One region of the Streptomyces sp. NPDC048560 genome, then DNA from elsewhere that is predicted to be linked to it. Evidence: riboswitches for the same ligand, from Rfam matches in the RefSeq annotation. Region 1 holds a riboswitch; each other region holds the start of a gene.
What was found. A riboswitch is a leader RNA that binds a small molecule or an ion and turns the genes downstream of it on or off. The one in region 1 is predicted to bind cyclic di-AMP.

Region 1 (5,381 bases):
GCGGTTTCGAGGCGGCCCTGGTGTTCTCCTCCGGTTACGCGGCCAACCTCGCCGCCCTCACCGCGCTCTCGGGCCCCGGCTCCCTGATCGTCTCGGACGCGGGCAACCACGCCTCGATCGTCGACGGGTGCCGGCTCTCCCGGGCGGCGACGGCCGTGGTGCCGCACGCGGATCCCGACGCCGTGCGCAAGGCGCTGCACGCCCACGACGGGCGGGCCCTCGCCGTGACGGACTCGGTCTTCTCGGTGGACGGCGACGCCGCGCCGCTGACGGAGCTCGCCGACGCCTGCCGGGCCGGCGGCGCCGCACTGCTGGTGGACGACGCGCACGGGCTGGGCGTAGTCGGGGAGGGCGGGCGCGGCGCGCTCGCCGCCGTGGGGCTCGCCGGCGGGGAGGGGATCGTCGCCACACTCACCCTGTCCAAGTCGCTGGGCAGCCAGGGCGGGGCGGTCCTCGGGCCGGCCCGGGTGATCGAGCACCTGGTCAACACCGCCCGCACGTTCATCTTCGACACCGGGCTCGCCCCGGCGGCCGCCGGAGGGGCGCTCGCTGCCCTGGGCCTGCTCCGGCGTGAACCGGAGAGGGCGGGGCAGGCCCGTGGGGTGGCCACAGCCCTGTACGAACAGCTGACAGCGGCCGGTCTCACGGTGGCACGCCCCGACGCGGCGGTGGTCGCCGTGCGGGCACCGTCCGCGGACACGGCGGTGCGCTGGGCGGCCGACTGCCGCGCGGCGGGCATCGCGGTCGGCTGTTTCCGGCCGCCGTCGGTACCGGACGGGATCTCGCGGCTGCGGCTCACCGCCCGCGCGGACCTGACGCCGGAACAGATCTCGGGCGCCGTGGCCACGATCCTCAGGACCGCTCCCGAAGGCGCGTCGGCCCAGGCCGGCTGAGGCGCAACGCGGTCAGCCGTCGCAGGTTCCGGGGTACAGCCCAAATCCAGTCTTCCGTGGCAGAGTTCACCGCTTTGGGCGACAGATATATACATATCTTGGTGCATGGTCGTTACAGAGGGCAGCATCGGTGTCAATCTGGCGCGAAGCACAACCCCGGCCGATCTCGGATCGGCCGGGCCGGGAAGGGACGGCGCCGCCATGGCAGACCAGCAAGAAGCATCCGTCACTCTGCCGAGCGATCCGGTCTCGGTCTCCTCGGCGCGGAAGTACGTGGCCCGGGTACTCGGCGAGTGGGGCCTCCCGGACGACACCGACATCGCCGACAGCATCCGTCTGATCGTCTCCGAACTGGCCACCAACGCCGTCCAGCACACCTTCGGCCAGTCGCCCACCTTCACCGTGGACCTCCGGCTGGACCGGGACGAGGAGCTGTTTCTGGGGGTGACGGACAGTCACCCACGCTGGCCGCGGCGGCTGCCCGCCGCTGTTCAGCAGGACAACGGACGCGGCATGGTCATCATCCGTTGTCTGGCCAAGGAGTGCGGCGGGCGGCTCACGATCAGCCCCACCGCCGACGGGGGCAAGACGGTCTCGATCGCGCTTCCCTGGACCGCACCGGTCCAGAGCTGACCTCGGGCGAAACGGTCCGTCAGCACGCCCTGGCGGCACGTCCGTAGGGGTTCCGGGCGACGCAGTGGCGCCCCGCCCGCACGGGTCCGTCCTCGCGCCGTCGCGGCTCGGACGAAAAGGGCGTCGTCACGACGCGGATGCACGGGGTCCGTTCCCCTCCGTCGCGGCCCGGCCGAAGCGGTCGTCGTCACGCCGGTGCGGCGCGGCCGAAGCCGCTGCGCAGCAGAGCCGTGAGGGTCGCTGCCGCCGCCGTCGCACGGTCGCCCCGATGAACGACCGAAATGGTCCGCCGGAAACCGGCGGGGTCGAGCCGCCGCACCGCGAGTGGCGTCGGAGACATCGCGGCGACCATCTCCGGCACCACGGCCGCGCCGAGGCCGGCGCTCACCAGCGCACACACCAGTGCGTAGCCGGGGGACTCGCAGACCACGGCCGGGGTCGCCCCCGCCTCGGCCAGGGCGCTCTCCACCCCGCGCCGGGGCGGATGCGTCGGCGCACTGCTGATCAGGGGACGGCCGGCGAGCTCGGTGACCGGCAGCCGCCCCGTGCCCTCCGAGAGGACCTGCCCGACGGCGGTGACCAGCACGAGCTCTTCGACCAGCAGCGGCTCGACGACCACCCCCGCGGGTGGCGGATCGGCGACCGCCGGTTCGTACGCGTGGGTCAGCGCCAGATCGACCTCCCCCGCGGCGACGGCGGCGACCCCGTCGGGCGGCTCCAGGTCGGTGACGGTCAGCTCGACGTCCGGATGGGCGCGCCGGAACGCGCTCAGCACCGGAGGCAGCAGATGGATCCCGGCCGTGGTGAAGGTGGCGACGCGCAGCCGGCCGCCCGACAGCCCGGCGAGCCTCGCCAGCTCGTGCCGGGCCTGGTCCATCTCGTCCAGCACCCGCCTGGCCCGGCCGGCCAGCAGTTCCCCGGCCGCCGTGAGCCGTGCTCCGCGGTGGTGGCGCACCAACAGCTCCGCGCCCGCTTCCCGCTCCAGTTTCGCCAGCTGCTGGGAGAGCGCCGGGGCCGTGTATCCGAGGCGGGCCGCGGCGCGCGTGATCGACCCGGACTCGGCGACCGCCACCAGCGCCGACAGGCGCGTCGGGTCGTACATTAAGCGTTCCTTTTGGCAGACCCAGGAGATTGCAAGTACATGCTAAAGGCCCGTCCGGTCCATGGTGTACCCATGGATGCACAACTGCTGGCCTTCACCGGGGTGGCCGCCGCGATGGTGGCGCTGCCGGGTGCCGACTTCACCGTGGTCGTACGCAATGCCCTGGACTCGCGCCGGGCCGGGGTGGCCGCAGCGGTGGGCGTCGCCGCAGGGTTGCTCGTCCACACCGCGCTCGCCGTGGCGGGCCTCGCCGCCGTGCTGGTGACGATGCCCGTGCTCTTCCGCACCGTCCAGCTGCTCGGCGGCGCGTACGTGCTCTACCTCGGACTCAGCGCGCTGTACGCGCTGCGGCGGCCCCCGGCGGGGGCCGGGGCGGACGCGGACGCGGCACCTGGAAGGGCGGCCGAAGCACTCGGGCCCTCGTTGCGGCAGGGTTTCCTGACCAACGCCCTGAATCCCAAGGCGCCGGTGCTCTTCCTCAGCCTGCTGCCCCAGTTCGTGCCGGACGGGCAGCCGCCGCTGCCGAGGACGCTGCTGCTCGCCGCGGTCGTGGTGCTGCTGGCGCTGATCTGGTTCCCGGCCGTGGCCCTGCTCGTGGACCGGCTCGGCCGGTGGCTGCGCCGGCCGCGTACCGCCAGGGCGATCGAGGGCGGCAGCGGCGCGGCGCTCACCGCGCTCGGGCTCGTGCTGGTGGGCGGCCCCCTGCTGCACTGAGGCAGCGGGGGCGCCGGTCATCGCACCCGCCCGTACCAGACGCTCTTGGACCAGATCCGCTCCAGGCGCACGACGGACCCGGACTTCGGGGAGTGCCAGATCCGGCCGTGGCCGGCGTAGATGCCCACGTGGTAGACGCTCCGGCCGAAATGGAAGAAGACCAGATCGCCGCGCTGTCGCTGCGACGAGGCGATGTGCCGGGTCTTGTTGTACTGCTGCTGAGCCGTGCGGGGGAGCTTCTTGCCCACCCTCTTGAACGCGTACAGCGTGAGCCCCGAACAGTCGAAACGGCGGGGGCCGGCGGCGCCGTACTTGTAGGGCGAGCCCTTCTTCGAGGCGGCGATGCTGAGCGCCTTCGTCGAGTGGGTCGCGGCCTCGGCGTCGTTCACGACGCCCGGGGCCAGCATGGTGGTGCCGATCGCGAGAGTGAGGACCGAGGCCGTACCGGCCCGGGCGAGAAGTGACGGGACATGAACCTGCGCAGACATGCGCAACCCTTCGTCAGCCGCCTGTGAAGGATGACCTGTCGGGTTCGGGCTGGCGAAGTTGCCCGGCCGCACGCGGCGGCTTCACCCCGAGGGACGGCCGGTTTCCCGGTCGGCCCGTTGTGCTCGGGTCCTCCACTCCTGCCGATCCACTCCTGTCGACCAGTCATCCGGACAGCGGCAGGACTCGGCGTCCGCCCGGACCGCCCCGCCGCGGTGGCGGGGGCTTGTCGTCCCAGGGATCTTGACTCACCCGGTGCCTGTTTTCCGAGCTGAAACGGTGTTATGTGAGGCTCGTCACGACTGATCCATTCGGGTGGACAGGGTGGATTCGAGACGGGTGACGGAGTGCCCGACCGGCCTCGTACCAGCGGCGGAGCGCTGAATTCCGCTCACAGTCCAGGCAGGTTGCGCAAGTTGAGCCGTCCCTCGTGAGAGTGACGGCCTACGCCGAACGAGCGAGGCAATTCGGTCTGGGCACCGGGCGTGTCGCACGGTGTCGCCGCAGGGCGCTCGGGAAGTCCTGGAGGAGGCCGGAAGGCGGGTGGCTCAGCGATTGATCAACTCGTGCCGACGGGGGGCACGGTGACGCGCGCGGCGCGGCGTTCCCCGTCGAGCACCCGCAGCGCCCGCGCCAGGGTGCCCGCGTGGATCTGCGTCTCGCCCCGTTCGTGCATGGAGGCGAGGGCGTCCCGCAGCGCTGCCGCCCGGGACGCCAGTGCCTGCGCCGCCCGGAGGGCGCTGTAGGTGTCACTGCCGCGGGCCGGGTTGATCCGGCCCACCTGGTCGAGCACTTCCAGGTAGCAGTCGATGAACTCCCCCTCGGCACGGGTCAGTGCGGGGAGCGGCGGGAACTCCGGTGGGCGCATGGGCGGTTCACCTCGCGGTGTGCGGCGGCTGGGACGGGCTGCGGTTCTCCATGACGTGGTCCACCACCCCGTACGCCTTGGCGGCCGCGGCGTCGAGGAAGGTGTCCCGGTCGAGGTCGGCGCCGACCTGCTCCACGGACCGGCCGGTGTGCCGGACCAGCATCCGCGTGAGCATCTCGCGCTCACGCATCAACTCCCGTGCCTCGATCTCCAGATCGGACGGCTGCCCCCGCACCGGCTCGGGCAGGGAGGGCTGCTGGATGACTACCCGGGCGCCGGGCAGGGCATGTCGCCGGCCCGGGGCGCCGGCCGCGAGCAGGACGGCCGCGGAGGAGCCGGCCTGGCCGAGGCAGAAGGTCTCCACCTCGCAGGTGAGGTACTGCATCGTGTCGTAGATCGCGGCCATGGCGGTGAACGCTCCGCCGGGCGAGTTGATGTACAGCGAGATCGGCCGGTCGGGCTCCGCATGCTCCAGGTACATGAACTGGGCGATGAGGTCGGTCGTCGCGGTGTCGTCCACGGCCGTTCCCAGGAAGACGATCCGCTCGGACAGGAGCTTCGAGTACGGGTCGAGGGTGCGGGTCCCGGTCGCGGTGCGCTCGGTGAACTCCGGCAGTACGTAACGGGCGGCGGGGCGGATCATGGCTCGGTCCCTCTCCTTGTAAAAAATGTACAGGACGTACAC
Region 2 (5,381 bases), on a different contig from region 1:
CAGTCCGCACCTGGACCGCGTGTTCTTCGGCAACAGCGGTACGGAGGCCGTCGAGACGGCACTGAAGTTCGCCCGGTACGCCACCGGCAGGCCCAGGATCCTGTACTGCACGCACGCCTTCCACGGGCTGACCACCGGCTCGCTCTCGGTCAACGGGGAGGCGGGCTTCAGGGACGGCTTCGCCCCGCTGCTGCCCGACACCGCGATCGAGCTCGGCGATCTGGACGCGCTGCTGCGCGAGCTCAAGCGCGGCGATGTCGCGGCGCTCGTCGTCGAGCCCGTCCAGGGCAAGGGCGTGCACGCCTCGCCGCCCGGCTTCCTGCGCTCCGCACAGGAGCTGCTGCACCGGCACAAGGCGCTGCTCATCGTGGACGAGGTGCAGACGGGCCTCGGCAGGACCGGCGACTTCTACGCCTACCAGCACGAGGAGGGCGTCGAACCCGATCTGGTGTGTGTCGCCAAGGCGCTCTCGGGCGGCTACGTGCCCGTCGGGGCGACGCTCGGCAAGGACTGGATCTTCAAGCGCGTCTACTCGTCGATGGACCGCGTCCTCGTCCACTCGGCGAGCTTCGGTTCCAACGCGCAGGCGATGGCGGCCGGACTCGCCGTCCTCGCGGTGATGGAGGACGAGGAGACGGTGGCGAATGCCCGTCGCACCGGTGATCTGCTGCGTGAGCGGCTGGCCGCGCTCGTAGGCCGGTACGAGCTGCTGCACGAGGTGCGTGGCCGCGGGCTCATGATCGGCATCGAGTTCGGCCGGCCCACCTCGCTGAAGCTGCGCAGTCGATGGACCATGCTCCAGGCGGCACGCAAGGGGCTCTTCGCGCAGATGGTCGTGGTGCCGCTGCTGCAGAAGCACCGGATCCTCACCCAGGTTTCCGGGGACCATCTGGAAGTGATCAAGCTGATCCCGCCGCTGGTCATCGGGGAGGCCGAGGTGGACCGGTTCGTCGGTGCCTTCATCGCGGTGATGGACGACGCCCACAACGGAGGCGGTCTGATGTGGGACTTCGGCAGGACCCTGGTCAAGCAGGCGGTAGCCAATCGCTGAGCCGCAGGAGGGCGGAGTGACGGCGTTGCCTCAGAGGCAAAAAGTTTGCCTCTGAGGAAAGATCCTGGCCCAATGGAGGTATGAATCCTCCTGACGGAGGGGCGGCCGACGAACTGCCCGGGGTCGCTCCGCGCCTGCGTGACCTGCGCCGAAGCCGTGGCCTGACCCTGGAGACCGCCGCCCGGCGGGCCGGGCTCTCGCCCGCCCATCTCTCCCGGCTGGAAACCGGCCACAGGCAGCCTTCGCTGCCCATGTTGCTGGGGCTCGCCCGCGTCTACGGTACGACGGTTTCCGAGCTTCTGGGCGAGGCGCCGGCCCAACGTGACGCGATCGTCCGCGGCGGCCCGTTCACGGGCGCCGAGGCGGACGGCTGGATGTACCGCCGCGCCGGTGGGTCCGGCCGGGCCATGCAGGCTCTCCGCGTCGGCGTCCCGTACGGCGCACAAGGAGATCTGGTGCGCGTCCACCCCGGCGAGGAGTGGCTGTACGTACTGGAGGGCCGCCTGACCGTCGGTCTCGGCGAGACCGTGCACGACCTCGGTCCCGGAGACAGCGCGCACTTCGACTCGCTGACCCCGCACCGGATCGCCGCCGCCGAGCGCGGCGGCGCCGAGCTGCTCTTCCTCCACACACTGCTGCAGAGCCCGGCCGCCGAGCTCTGTCTGGGCAGCGGGCTCCACCGCCGCTGATCCCCGGCTCCTGACGGGCCCGCCCTCACACCGAAAGAGGACTGTCATGACCGATTCGGAACACTACGATCCCCTCAGCCCGAGGTCCCGCAAGGGCTACGAGACGCAGGAGCGGAAGTTCCCGCGCGGCGTCGTGATCCGGCTGATCGCCTACCTGGTCGCCGGGCACGTCTTCGCGGCCTTCCTCTACGTGCTGTTCGAGGTGGCGGGCAAGGGCTGAGACGGGGGAGCGGTCACGCCTCCTCGGTGAGGCGCTCCCGCAGCCGCGCACGCGTCTCGGGGGAGAGCTTCAGCCCTTCGCCGAGGTAGCGCTCGGTACCGCCCCAGACCTCCTCGATGGTGCTGAAGGCGGCGGCCAGATATTCGGCGCGCGCGCCGAAGAGCGGGTTCAGGAGCTCCATGACCTCGTCGGACATACCGACCGCCGAGGTGTCGCTGCGCTTCACCTTGTACCGGCGGTGGGCGTCGTTCGACATCAGGTAGTCCGCCTCGATGGCCTCGCGCTCCACACCGACGGCGAGCAGCGACACCGCTATCGAGAGCCCGGCCCGGTCCTTGCCCGCGGCGCAGTGCATCAGGGCCGGGACGCTGTCCTCGGCCAGGGCGTGCAGCACCCGGCTGTGCTCAGCGGTGCGGTCCTTGATGATCGAGCGGTACGAGGCGATCATCCGGTCCGCCCCCTTGCCGTCCGCGAGGATCGAGCGCAGCTGCTGGATGTTGCCGTCGCGGACGAGCCGCCAGAACTCGGCGCCGTCGGCCGGGTCCGAGAGCGGGATGTTGACGTTGCGTACGCCTGCCAGCTCCACGTCGTGGCCGTCGAGCCTGTGGTCGGCGGCGTTGCGGAAGTCGAAGATCGTGTGCAGCCCGAGCTTGTCGAGGAACACCGTGTCCTGCTCGGTGGCCTGCGCCAGGTGACCACTGCGGTAGAGCCGCCCGAACCGCACCCGCCGGCCGTCCGTGGTCGGCAGGCCCCCGACGTCACGGAAGTTGCGGACACCGGTCAGCTCGGTGTGCGACGGGGGGACCTGCGGCAGCTGCTGCGTCACGCTGACTCCTGGAGTGTCTGGCGTCGGCGCTGCTCGCCGACGAGGGCACGGATGTGACGATACGACATTGATTCCTCAGGCAATCATCTTGCCCCGGAGCTCTCCGTTCCGTCCGGCTCGCGCGCCCCGAGAAGTGGCAATGTAGTGATTTGCCCGAATTTGAGGGCCAGGGTGATCGGGGTGGACGCGAGAGGCGGAGCTCGCCGCTCGGCGGAGTTGCCGAAAGCCACCCGTCGTACGTCACGAACCCCGACTCGCGGCCGCGTCCGGGGGTCCGCACCGGGCTCCTGGGTGAGCCGGGCGCCAAGGTGCCGAGGCTCCGTGGCCCTCCAGGATCCGGTCATGTCCGTATTGCTGCATTTAGCAGAACATGCCCTGCTTATGGGGGAGATGGCGGACGACTGGTGAGCGGGATCATATCCGTGACGGTGTGTGGCGGCCCGGCCGACGGCTATTCCTTTCGCCGCATGGAATGCCAAGATCCGTAATCCACGGAGTGTGACCGGAAATCCGTGCCGGAATTGAATCGCGCATTCCGGTAGGTCGGACATGGCTTGTTAGGGCCGTCCTTACTCGCTTACGGTCACCGTCAATCCGGACGGACCGCCTAATCCTGCCGCCGCCCGGAATCCGCATCCACTCACGTGTGGCAGGAGCGGGGGACCCAGGTAAGCCGCCGTCCCGGAGGAATCCGGAACGGCTCGGGGTGAAGTCGCGACAGTGCGACCGGGCATCTCCAGCCCGAACCCGACAGCTCACCTCGTAGGCGCCGGAGAGGAATGCCCCATGCCCGCAAAGGGTAAGCACCGTCGTACCAAGTCCAGCCCGATCGCCCGTGGCATCCTCGCCGCAGGCGCCGGCGGCGCCGTCCTCGCCCTTCCGCTGATCGGCGCCACCGGAGCGAACGCGGCGGAGCAGGCCGCCCCCGCCAAGAAGGTCTCCGCCGCCTCGGTCGCAGCCGCGCACACCGCGCCCGTCGCCGTGTCCAAGGCAGCCCCGAAGACCTACTCCGTGGTCGCCGGCGACTATCTGTCGAAGATCGCCGCCGAGCAGAAGATCAAGGGCGGCTGGCAGAAGCTGTACGAGGACAACCGAGAGGTCGTCGGCAAGAACCCGAGCCTGATCTTCCCGGGCACCGAACTCACCCTGGGTGCCAAGGCGTCCGGTCCGGCCAAGGCCGCTCCTTCGAAGGCTCCCGCCCCCGAGGCCGCCGAGCCGAAGGCCGCGGCCCCCGCGTCCGCGGCCCCCGAGACCGCCGCCCCGAAGGCGGAAACGCCCTCCGACCCGGCCCCCGCCGCCGCCGATTCGGCCACCTCCACGGACACCGGCGCCTCCGCCGGTGCCTCGGAGAGCAGCAGCTCCGGCTGGGCGGCCCCCGTGGCCGACGCGACCGTCACCACGCCGTACCGGGCCTCCGGCTCCATGTGGTCCAGTGGCTACCACACCGGTGCGGACTTCCAGGCCGCCTCCGGCACCAGCGTCCGGGCCATCGGCCCCGGCACCGTCGTTTCGGCCGGCTGGAGCGGTGCGTACGGCAACGAGGTCGTCATCAAGCACGAGGACGGCATGTACTCCCAGTACGCCCACCAGACCTCGCTCGACGTCTCGGTCGGCGACACGGTGACGGGCGGCCAGCAGATCGGCCTCTCCGGTTCCACCGGCAACTCCAGCGGCCCGCACCTCCACTTCGAGGTCCGCACCGGCCCGAGCTACGGCTCGGACGTCGACCCGGTCTCGTACCTGCGTCAGCACGGCGTCTCCATCTGAGACGAGCGGCAGTGAGGAAGGGCGGTGCGCGGCGGCGCACCGCCCTTCCTCGTGTTCCCGCCGGGGCATCGGTTCCCGCCACTTATTCCGGCTTTACCAAAAACTGACCGGGTGGTTTATCTCACCACCCGTCAACCCCTTATTACGGTCGCGTAGGTCACATTGGCGGGTGCAGGATATGCGCTTGTGGCAGACGATTCGAAACTCAGTCAGCGTGGTCTTCAGGGCGTCATCGGCGTCAAGGGCGTCATAGGGTCGTACGCGGCGATCGGCGACAGCTTCACCGAGGGCGTCGGCGACCCCGGACCCGACGGGACCTTCGTCGGCTGGGCGGACCGCTTCGCGGTGCTGCTGGCGGATCAGCTCCCGGACCCCCACGCGGCCACGGGGCTCACCGCTTCCCGGCACGGCGATTTCCGGTACGCGAATCTCGCGGTACGCGGCCGGCTCCTCGACCAGATCGTCGAGGAACAGGTCCCGCGGGCCAAGGAGCTGGCGCCCGACCTCGTGAGCTTCTGCGCGGGCGGCAACGACATCCTGCGGCCGGGCAGCGACCCCGACGACGTGGCCGAGCGTCTGGAGCGCGCCGTCGCCGAACTCGCCGGAGCTGTCGGCACCGTCATGATCACCACCGGCTTCGACCCCCGCCACATGCCGGTGCTGCGGCACCTCAGGGGCAAGATCGCCACCTACACCGCCCATGTGCGCTCCATCGCCGACCGCTACGACTGCCCGGTCCTGGACCTGTGGTCGCTGCGGTCCGTGCAGGACCGCAGGGCCTGGGACGACGACCGGCTGCACCTGTCGCCCGAGGGACACACCAGGGTC
Region 3 (5,381 bases), on a different contig from region 1:
GCGGGCGCACTGGACGGCGGCACCCGGCAGCCACGAGCTCGGCGTCCGCGCCACCGACGCCACGGGCAGGACCCAGCCCCTCGACCAGCGCTGGAACCGTGGCGGTTTCGGCAGCAACCACGTGCAGCGGGTCTCCGTCCTCTGCGCACCGGAGTCCGGCTGACGGCGTCGGTGGCGCGGAGTGGTCATGAGTCCGCCGGGAATGCCGTAGAGTTGGTCTCACGACGCGGGGTGGAGCAGCTCGGTAGCTCGCTGGGCTCATAACCCAGAGGTCGCAGGTTCAAATCCTGTCCCCGCTACTGAAGGACCGGGCCCGGCACGCACACAGCGTGCCGGGCCCGAGTCGTTTCCCTGGTCCGGCGGGCCGACGGCCCGCTCGGCCCGATGACAGCCACCGATGACACCGTGTGATGATCCCGCCCGCATTCGCGGACAGTGCGTGACCGGGATGCGGAAAGCACTTCCGCGTGCTCCCCCCTTTGGCCGATGAGGAGTCGCCGCCCGGCGCGGCGCCGGTCAGCCTGGGTGGGGCGCGGTACCGTCCGCAACCGTAGGCGGACCCGGGCAGGAGAACACAGGTGGGGAAGCGCGACGCAGGGCGAGGCGGGGCTCCCCGAGAGGTCCGGGCCCGTCGGCTCGTCCGCGTGCTGCCCGCACTGATGATCGTGGGCGGGGCGCTCTTCGACCTCACCACGCCGCCCACCTTCACGCCCGTCCCGCTCTTCGTGGCGGCTCCCCTGATCGCCGCGCCGTTCTTCTCGCGGGCGAGCACGGTCCGTACGGGCATCGCCGCCGTCGTCGTCATGGCGCTGCTGGACCTGTTCACCCGCTCGCTCGGGCAGGTCGAGCCCGTCATCGAACTGATCACCGTCGTCACCGCCGGGCTGCTCGCCCTGTTCATCAACGGTGTCGTCCGGCGGAGCAACGAGCAGTTGGCGTCGGCCCGGGTCATCGCGGAGACCGCCATGCGGGCGGTGCTGCCGACACCGGCCGACCGGATCGGCGGGCTCCACGTGGCGGCACGTTACGAGGCCGCCCAGGCGGACGAGTTCGTCGGCGGCGACCTGTTCGCGGTCGCGGACACCCCGTACGGGGTGCGGCTGGTGGTCGGGGATGTACGGGGCAAAGGGCTTGACGCGGTCGGCGCGGTGGCGGTGGTCATCGGGGCGTTCCGGGAGGCGGCCGAGCAGGAGCGCTCGCTGGAGGGCGTCGCGCAGCGCCTGGAGCGGGCGCTGGCACGGGAGGGCACGCGGCGTGGCGGGCTCGACGCGATGGAAGGCTTCATCACCGCCGCACTCGCCGAGATCCCGCCCGGGGCGGGGCTGGTGCGGCTCGTCAACAGGGGCCATCCCGAGCCGATCCTGCTGCACGCGGACGGGAGGCTGGACGTGCTCACGTCGGCATCGCCCGCCCTGCCGCTGGGGATGGACCTTGGTGTCTGGCCCGACCGGTCGGACGAGTGGCCGCTGCCCGCGGGGACGACGCTGCTGATGTTCACGGACGGCCTCTCCGAGGCGCGGGACACGTCCGGGGCCTTCTACGATCCGGCGGCCCGGCTCCGGGGCCGGATCTTCCCCGGGCCCGAGGAGCTGCTGTCCGCGCTCACCGACGACGTACGTCTGCACACGGGCGGCCTGTCCACGGACGACATGGCGCTGCTCGCGGTCGGCCGGCCGGCCGAGGGGCAGCCCGAGCGGCGCAGGACCGTGAAGATCGTGGGCCGGGGGAAGTCCGGGGGGCCGGAACAGGCCACTGACTGACAGTCGTCGGCAGCCGGCGCACCGACGGTTCGCGGCGGCACCACGGACCGTGATCGAAGGGTGCCCCTCCGCATAACATTTGACGCAACGTCAGAAATCAGGTGTCGGGTGAGGGGTGTTCAACTCGCCCGATTGCACCCGGTTGTATCCCGGTAAGTCCGGGCCGAAGCCGCGAACGATCACTCGGAACAGCTTGGTATCGGACCCGTCTGTCTATTAACGTTCGATAACGCAGCGCGGTCGTCCCAGTCGTCGCAAGAGGCGACACCGTGCGCGAGCGCCGAATTCCGCAAGGGAACCGGGGAACCACCTACATGGGGTGAATCGAGCCACCTGTGTCTCGCGAGAGACAGAGCGGCCCGTAGGAGACCTTCCTGCTCCGAACCCGTCAGCTAACCCGGTAGGCGAGAAGGAAGGAAAGGAGTGCGCCCACGTGGCGTCCAACAAGCCTGCCCCCGAGGCCCCGTCACCCTTCGGTACCGAAACGCTCGGTGCCCAGGACAGGACCTGGGAGGAATGGAATCCCACCGAGGAGTCCATCCGGCCCGTTCGCGGCAGGCACCGCGTAGCCAAGCAGCGCGGTCTCGCTCGTAGCTCCACCGTCCTCGGGGTCGGCGTCATAGCGGCAGTCGGTGCGGGTGGCATGGCCACCGCTCAGGGCAAGCCGCCGGTCTCCATCTCCATTCCCGATTCCATCGCGGACAATCTCCCCGACGCCAAGTCCCTTCCCGGCGTGGGCTCCCTTATGTCCGACGACGCCGACGGATCCGACGCGAAGAACACCGCGACGATGTCCGCGTCCTCCCCGCTCACCACCGCCGGCATCACCACCGCCGAGGCGGAGCAGGGCGCTACGGACGCCGGAGAGGCGCTGCGCAACCGGATCCTCCAGCAGGCCGAGCAGCAGCAGGCCAGCGCCGACGCCGAGGCCATGGCCGCCCAGGAGAAGGCGGCCGCCGAGAAGGCCGCCGCCGAGGCCCAGGCCCAGCAGAGCGAGGCCGAGGCAAAGGCCGCCGCCGAGAAGAAGGCGGCCGAAGAGGAGGCCGCGCGCAAGGCGGAGGCCGAGCGGCTCGCCAAGCTGGCCGCCAGCTACACCCTGCCGGTCTCCTCCTATACGATCACCGCGACGTTCGGCCAGGCCGGCTCCATGTGGTCCTCCGGCCAGCACACCGGCCTCGACTTCGCGACGCAGGCGGGCGCACCGATCAAGGCCGTGCACGGCGGGACCGTCACCTCGGCCGGCTGGCACACCTCGTACGGCTACCACACCGTCATCGAGCTCGACAACGGTATGGAAGTCACCTACAGCCACCAGTCGTCGATGAACGTCACCGCGGGCCAGAAGGTCAACACCGGCGACATCATCGGCCGCGCCGGGTCGACCGGTAACTCCAGCGGCGTGCACCTCCACCTGGAGGTCCACACCGAGAGCGGCGCCGGCATCGACCCGATGAGCTGGCTGCGCAGCAAGGGCCTCACGCTCTGAGACCCGCGTCCTGAGGTAACGCGTCCCCTTTCCCCGGACGCACCTGGACCCCGGCAGCCCTGACGCACACCCCCCGACGTCAGGGCTGCCGGTTCTTCGTTTTTCGGGGCGCTGTCGTGCCGGTAACAGGAATAGCGCGGTTCGGCGGCGGGGTTGAACCACCCATGACCTCACTCCGTACGCTCGGCTCCTCCGGCCTCCGGGTCTTCCCCCTCGCCCTCGGCGGCAACGTCTTCGGCTGGACGGCCGACGAGGCGCAGTCCTTCGCAGTGCTCGACGCCTACGCCGCGGCCGGCGGCAACTTCGTCGACACCGCCGACTCGTACTCGGCCTGGGCCCCGGGCAACGAGGGCGGCGAATCGGAGACCGTCGTCGGCAAGTGGCTCGCCTCGCGCGGCAACCGCTCCGAGATCGTCGTCGCCACGAAGGTCGGTGCCCACCCTTCGTACAAGGGGCTCTCCGCCACCACCATCAAGGGCGCGGCCGAGGAATCGCTGCGCCGGCTCGGCACCGACCACATCGACCTCTACTACACGCACTTCGACGACGAGACCGTCCCCGTCGAGGAGATCGTCACCGCCCTCGACCAGCTGGTGAGGGACGGCAAGGTGCGCGAGATCGCCGCCTCCAACATCAGCCCCGAGCGGCTGCGTGCCTCGCTGGACTTCTCCGAGCGCGAGGGGCTGGCCCGTTACGTCGCGCTCCAGCCGCACTACAACCTCGTCTCACGCGACACCTACGAGGGCGCGCTCCAGGACACGGCCGCAGCCGCCGGTCTGGCCGCCGTCCCGTACTTCGCGCTGGCCTCCGGGTTCCTGACCGGCAAGTACCGCGTGGGTGCCACGGTCGACAGCCCCCGGGCCGACAAGGCGGGACAGCACCTGGAGTCGGAGCGCGGGCGGAAGGTCCTCGCCGCGCTCGACGCGATCGCGAAGGAGAGGGGCGCCGACATCGCCACCGTCGCCCTGGCCTGGCTGGCCGCCCGCCCCACCGTGGTGGCGCCGATCGCGTCGGCCCGTACGGTCGAGCAGGTACCCGCCCTGGTCGCGGTCGCAGGACTCGACCTGACCGAGCAGGAGCAGGCGGCGCTGACGGCAGCCTCCGCCTGACGCACTCAACGCACCGGCGGCTGCTCGTAGGGCGGCCGGCGGTGCGGATGCGGCCGGTACGGGGTGTGCTGGTACGGCGGTCGGTGCTGCGGGCTTTCCTGGTACGGCTGTTGGTGGCTCGGGTGCTGCTGCTGGTACGGCTGTTGCCGGCCGTGCTGTTGCGGGCCGTGCTGGTACGGCGGTTGGTGGTGCGGGGGCCAGCCGTGTGGAGCCGCCCGCTGCAGGTACGGGTTGTAGCCGCCGTACCACCGGTGCGGAGCGGGCAGTTGCGCCGGCGGGCGTGATCCGAGCCGGCCGGCCGCGTACGTCAGCGCCGGTCCCGCCACTTCCCTGCGCTCCCAGAGGTGGTGCAGCAGCTCCTGCTCCCGTACGGCGAAGTCCGCGCCCACCGCACCACGCCGGGCCCTTCGCCGCAGCACGGCCAGCGATGTCGCGAACGACTCGTACTCGGCCACCGACCTGGCCGCGGCCCTGCCGCCCGCCCGCCCACCGCCGCTGTTCCAGTGCCGGGCCACGTCACGGGCCATCCCGCGGGCCCGCATCGAGGAGAGCGCCGACGGTTCGTCGGGCGACAGCCAGCCGGCCGCCGCGTACGCGGGCAGCTCGGCGGCCAGGGTGCGCAGCTCACGCTGGCGCGACCAGATCGCCAGCCAGGTCACCAGGGCGAACGCCGGGACCATGAACGCCCCGTACACCGCGAAGAATCCGTACGTGCCGAAGGTCGACGAACCGTTCCACAGGGCGTGCATCCCCATGGCGAGGACCAGTCCCAGCAGCGGGACCACGATCCGGCGGACCCGGTGGCGACGCGCGCTGAGTGCGGCGATCCCGAAGCCGATGCCGGTGAGCACGGTGAACAGGGGATGCGCGAACGGCGACATCACCACACGCACGAAGAACGTCCCGGCCGTCACCGAGCCGAGGCCCGCGCTCCCCAGCTGCTGGTCCTCGCCGAAGGCGTTGCCCAGATAAAGGATGTTCTCGGTGAACGCGAAACCGGTCGCGGTGAATCCGGCGACCACGATC

Region 2: it holds a riboswitch for cyclic di-AMP, as region 1 does, so the genes downstream of both, AB0C82_RS11165 (LysM peptidoglycan-binding domain-containing M23 family metallopeptidase) here and AB0C82_RS26570 (C40 family peptidase) in region 1, are expected to answer to the same signal.
Region 3: it holds a riboswitch for cyclic di-AMP, as region 1 does, so the genes downstream of both, AB0C82_RS21290 (M23 family metallopeptidase) here and AB0C82_RS26570 (C40 family peptidase) in region 1, are expected to answer to the same signal.

Annotation. Positions count from the first base shown of each region.
Region 1 covers NZ_JBEZIJ010000010.1:281,190-286,570, forward strand. The annotation lists gene AB0C82_RS26550 (8-amino-7-oxononanoate synthase) at 1-893, shown strand, start outside; gene AB0C82_RS26555 (ATP-binding protein) at 1,095-1,526, shown strand; gene AB0C82_RS26560 (LysR family transcriptional regulator) at 1,714-2,628, opposite strand; gene AB0C82_RS26565 (LysE family translocator) at 2,701-3,342, shown strand; gene AB0C82_RS26570 (C40 family peptidase) at 3,360-3,830, opposite strand; cyclic di-AMP (ydaO/yuaA leader) riboswitch at 3,834-4,017, opposite strand; gene AB0C82_RS26575 (hypothetical protein) at 4,388-4,696, opposite strand; gene AB0C82_RS26580 (ATP-dependent Clp protease proteolytic subunit) at 4,704-5,339, opposite strand.
Region 2 covers NZ_JBEZIJ010000003.1:275,149-280,529, forward strand. The annotation lists gene AB0C82_RS11145 (aspartate aminotransferase family protein) at 1-1,051, shown strand, start outside; gene AB0C82_RS11150 (XRE family transcriptional regulator) at 1,132-1,740, shown strand; gene AB0C82_RS11155 (DUF6126 family protein) at 1,787-1,960, shown strand; gene AB0C82_RS11160 (tyrosine-protein phosphatase) at 1,974-2,786, opposite strand; cyclic di-AMP (ydaO/yuaA leader) riboswitch at 3,397-3,568, shown strand; gene AB0C82_RS11165 (LysM peptidoglycan-binding domain-containing M23 family metallopeptidase) at 3,573-4,553, shown strand; gene AB0C82_RS11170 (SGNH/GDSL hydrolase family protein) at 4,785-5,381, shown strand, end outside.
Region 3 covers NZ_JBEZIJ010000008.1:17,097-22,477, reverse strand. The annotation lists gene AB0C82_RS21305 (sulfite oxidase) at 1-163, shown strand, start outside; tRNA gene AB0C82_RS21300 (tRNA-Met) at 226-299, shown strand; gene AB0C82_RS21295 (PP2C family protein-serine/threonine phosphatase) at 579-1,760, shown strand; cyclic di-AMP (ydaO/yuaA leader) riboswitch at 2,029-2,182, shown strand; gene AB0C82_RS21290 (M23 family metallopeptidase) at 2,194-3,246, shown strand; gene AB0C82_RS21285 (aldo/keto reductase) at 3,411-4,355, shown strand; gene AB0C82_RS21280 (PrsW family glutamic-type intramembrane protease) at 4,361-5,381, opposite strand, start outside.